One region of the Streptacidiphilus jeojiensis genome, then DNA from elsewhere that is predicted to be linked to it. Evidence: predicted binding sites of a transcription regulator. Region 1 holds the regulator's gene; the other holds the start of a gene.

Region 1 (2,199 bases):
GCTGCTGCCCGGGATCTGGAGCCGACTGGTCCACGACGGACCGCTGCCGATCGCCCTGGTACCGACCCTGTTCCTGGTCCTCGGCCCGCTGGGCCAGTCGGTCACGGCCGTCACCCAGTTCGCCGCGGCCGACCCCGCGATGCGCGGGTTCGCGCTGGTCTACGGCACGGCGGTGATCGGCTTCGCGCTGCTGTGGCTCACCGTCGCCGGAGCGGTCACCCTGCGGGCGCTGCGGTCCGGCATGCCCTTCGCCATGACCTGGTGGGCCTACACCTTCCCGGTCGGCACCTGCGTCACCGGCACGGCCGGCCTCTGGCACCTCACCGGTCTCGACCTCTTCGCCGCACTCTCGCTGGCCCTGTACGCCCTACTCCTCACGGCCTGGACCGTGGTGGCCTTCCGCACAGTCCGGGGCCTCACCGCGGGCGTCCTGCTGCCGGCCGTCTGACGCGCAGTTACCCGCCCCCCGATATGGGCGCGGGGAACAGCGCGAACAGCAACCACCCACCGACGTGCACGGTTACCGCTTGGGCCGCCAGACGACGAGCGCACTGCTCTGCTGCACCTGCTGATAAGGCACCAGATCCCGCCGATACGAAGCATGCACAGCCGCCTCGCGCTGCGAAGCCGCCACGCCGGCCGAGGCGACCTCGCCCTGGAGCTCGGCGACCCGCGCCTGCAGCGCGGCCACCTGGTTCTCCAGCTCGATGATCCGCTTGATCCCGGCCAGGTTGATGCCCTCCTCCTGGGACAGCCGCTGCACCTCGCGCAGCTGCTCGATGTCCCGTGCGGAGTACCGCCGGCCGCGCCCGGCCGTACGGTCGGGGCTGACCAGGCCGAGCCGGTCGTACTGCCGCAGCGTCTGCGGATGCAGCCCGCTGAGCTGCGCGGCGACGGAGATGACGTACACCGGCGTGAGTTCGGTCAGCTGGTAGGCGACACCGCCGCCCCGCGGGGCCCCGCGCCCCCGGCCGGAGCCCGGCAGGCCGCCGCCCAGCCCCACACCGATCGACTGGGACTGCCCGGCCGAGCCGGTTCTCTTGCCGTCCATCACCTCAGGCCTCCTCTGCCGCCTTGAACAGTGCTGCTCTCGGGTCGTCCTCGGCCGTGGCCTCGCGGTACTTCTCCAGGGCCGACAGGGCCTCGCCCTCGGTCTCCGGCGGAACCGCGACCTCCACGGTCACCAGCAGGTCGCCGCGGGTGCCGTCCTTGCGGACCGCGCCCTTGCCGCGGGCCCGCATCGTACGGCCGTTGCCGGTACCCGCGGGGATCTTGAGGCTGACCGCAGGACCGCCCAGGGTCGGTACCCGGATGGTCCCGCCCAGCGCCGCCTCGGGGAAGCTCACCGGGACGGTGACGGTCAGGTTGTCGCCCTTGCGGCCGAACACCGGGTGGTCCTGGACGTGCACGGTGACGTACAGGTCGCCCGGCTGGCCGCCGCGCTCGCCCTGGGCGCCCTTGGCCTTGAGCCGGATCCGCTGGTTGTCGGCGACGCCGGCCGGGATCCGCACCTGCATGGTGCGGGCCGAGGTGGCGCGGCCGCTGCCGTGGCAGACCTCGCAGGGATCGTCGACGATCAGCCCGCGGCCCTTGCAGTCCCGGCACGGGTCGGACAGCGCGAAGCTGCCCTGGCCGCGCTGGACGTGGCCGGTGCCGACGCAGGTCGGGCAGACCCGGGGGGTGGTGCCGGCCTTGGCGCCGGTCCCCGCGCAGGTCTTGCAGGCGGCCTGACTGGTCATCCGGAGCGGGACCGTGGTCCCCTCGACGGCCTCCATGAAGCTCAGCGTGACCTCGGACTCCACGTCCGCGCCGCGCCGCGGCTGGGCCGTACGGGTGCTGCCGCGGTTGAAGATGCCGCCGAAGACGTCACCCAGCCCGCCGCCGCCCCCGGAGCCGCCGAAGGTGCCGGACTGGCCGCCCTGGCCACCGTTGAAGAGGTCGCCGAAGTCGAAGCCGAAGCCGCCGGTCCCGCCGCCGCCGGTACGGAAGCCGCCGTTCGCGAACAGCGCCCGGGCCTCGTCGTACTCCTTGCGCCGCTTGGGGTCCGACAGCACGTCATTGGCCTCGGAGATCTCCTTGAAGCGCTCCTCGGCACTGCGGTCGCCCTTGTTGGCGTCGGGGTGGAACTCCCGCGCCAGCTTGCGGTAGGCCTTCTTGATCTCCGCGAGGGTGGCGTCCTTGGGCACGCCGAGGACCTTG
Region 2 (2,199 bases), on a different contig from region 1:
GCCGTTCGTGGGAACAGAAATCGCAAGGTACACGACATCTGGTAGACCGCGCTCCACCTGGACGCCCACCGGGATGGTGCTGACCACCGGGAAGCGGCTCCGCAAGCGCTCCTCGAAGGCGGGGGAGGGGGCCGCGCTCCAGAAGGCCAGCACGCCGTTCGGGGCCAGTACCCGCTGCACCAGGTCCAGGCCGGACTCGGTGTAGAGGGTGTCGTTGGACTCGGTGACGGTCCAGTCCGGACCGTTGTCGATGTCCAGGCAGAGCGCGTCGTAGCGCTGGTCGGTGGTGCGGAGGTGCCGCAGCAGGTCGTCGTGGACGATCCGGGTGCGCGGGTCGTCGTGGCCGCCGCCGGCGAAGGGCGCGAGCGGCGCGCCGGCCGCGGTGTGCCAGTCGATCACGGCCTGCTCGCGCTCCAGGACGGTGATCCGGCCGGGGCGGGGGTCGGCCGAGGCCTCGGCCAGCGAGAAGCCGACCCCCAGGCCGCCGATCAGCAGGCTCGCGCCCCGGGGTTCGGCCAGCGCGTCCAGCGCGGCGGTGACCAGCAGGCGCTCGGAGCGGCCGTCCGAGGTGTCCATCAGGAAGCAGCCGTTGGCGATGATCTCGAAGTGCTCGCCACGGCGGCGCAGCACGGCTTCGCCGTAGGGGCCGTCGCGGCGGTCGAGGACTTCGGGGAGGTTGGGCACGTCGGGGAGGTCAAGCGGGACGGGCATGGCAGGGGCTCTCTCCGGTGTTGCTGAGGTCTGTCGGGCCCTCGCCATTCTGCCCCAGCAGGCCGATCGCTCACGGCGAACAGCGTTGGGGAACACCAGGGGGGTCAATGTCCTTTAGTCCATGTAACTCAACTTTGATTACTGGGGAGAGATCATGGCGAACGCCTCTTCATTGACCCTGCCGGTACTGCCGCTCGATGACGAGGCGGTGCTCCCCGGCATGGTCGTCCCGCTCGACCTGTCCGACCCCGACGTGCGATCCGCCGTCGAGGCCGCGCAGGCAGCGGTGCGGGACAGCGGGGCGCACGCCCCCGGTATCCGTACCGTCGCGAGCGCCCGCAAGGCGCGGGTGCTGCTGGTTCCGCGGATCGACGGCTCCTACGGTGCGATCGGCACCCTGGCGACGGTCGAGCAGGTCGGCCGGCTGGCCGACGGCGACCCGGCCGCCCTGGTCAGGGGCGTGCGACGGGTGCGGATCGGCGCCGGCACCACCGGTCCCGGCGCGGCCCTGTGGGTCGAGGCCGAGCCGATCGAGTCCTCCGTGCCGGACCCGCTGCCCGGCGCCGTCGCCGAGCTGGTGCGCGACTACAAGGCGCTGACCACCACCTGGCTGCAGAAGCGCGGTGCCTGGCAGATCGTCGACCGGGTCGCCGCCATCGAGGACGTCTCCGACCTGGCCGACAACATCGGCTACGCGCCGTTCCTGACCGGCGCCGAGAAGGTGCAGGTCCTGGAGGAGCTGGACCCGGTCGCCCGGCTGAAGCTGTCGCTGCAGCTGCTGCGCGACCACCTGGCCGAGGCGGATGTCGCGGAGACCATCCGCAAGGACGTCCAGGAGGGCATGGAGAAGCAGCAGAAGGAGTTCCTGCTGCGCCGGCAGCTGGAGGCGGTCCGCAAGGAGCTGTCCGACCTCAACGGCGACCCGGACTCCGAGGAGGAGGACTACCGGGCCCGGGTGGAGGCCGCCGACCTGCCCGAGAAGGTCCGCGAGGCCGCGCTCAAGGAGGTCGACAAGCTGGAGCGCTCCTCCGACGCCTCCCCCGAGGGCAGCTGGATCCGCACCTGGCTGGACACCGTCCTGGAGCTGCCCTGGAACGAGCGCAGCGAGGACGAGTACGACATCGCCGGCGCCCGGGCGGTGCTGGACGCCGACCACTTCGGCCTGGACGACGTCAAGGACCGGATCGTCGAGTACCTGGCGGTGCGCAAGCGCCGCGCGGACAAGGGCCTGGGCCAGGTCGGCGGCCGTCGCGGAGGCGCGGTGCTGGCGCTGGTCGGCCCGCCCGGGGTCGGCAAGACCTCGCTGGGCGAGTCTGTGGCGCGGGCCATGGGCCGGTCGTTCGTCCGGGTCGCGCTGGGCGGCGTCCGGGACGAGGCGGAGATCCGCGGACACCGGCGCACCTACGTCGGCGCGCTGCCCGGACGGATCGTCAGGGCGATCAAGGAGGCCGGTTCGATGAACCCGGTCGTGCTGCTGGACGAGATCGA

What was found. Region 1 encodes HspR, which represses chaperone genes until heat shock. Its sites were predicted from a motif close to TTGAGNNNNNNNNNCTCAA; they were not measured.
Region 2: the regulator HspR is predicted to act here: its motif matches at 825-843, upstream of lon (endopeptidase La).

The regions. Positions count from the first base shown of each region.
Region 1 is NZ_JBEUKS010000004.1:180,377-182,575, reverse strand. Features, by position in the region: gene ABUW04_RS13180 (SLAC1 family transporter) at 1-448, shown strand, start outside; gene ABUW04_RS13175 (heat shock protein transcriptional repressor HspR) at 521-1,051, opposite strand; gene dnaJ (molecular chaperone DnaJ) at 1,056-2,199, opposite strand, start outside.
Region 2 is NZ_JBEUKS010000008.1:323,062-325,260, reverse strand. Features, by position in the region: gene ABUW04_RS23645 (spermine/spermidine synthase domain-containing protein) at 1-711, opposite strand, end outside; gene lon (endopeptidase La) at 866-2,199, shown strand, end outside.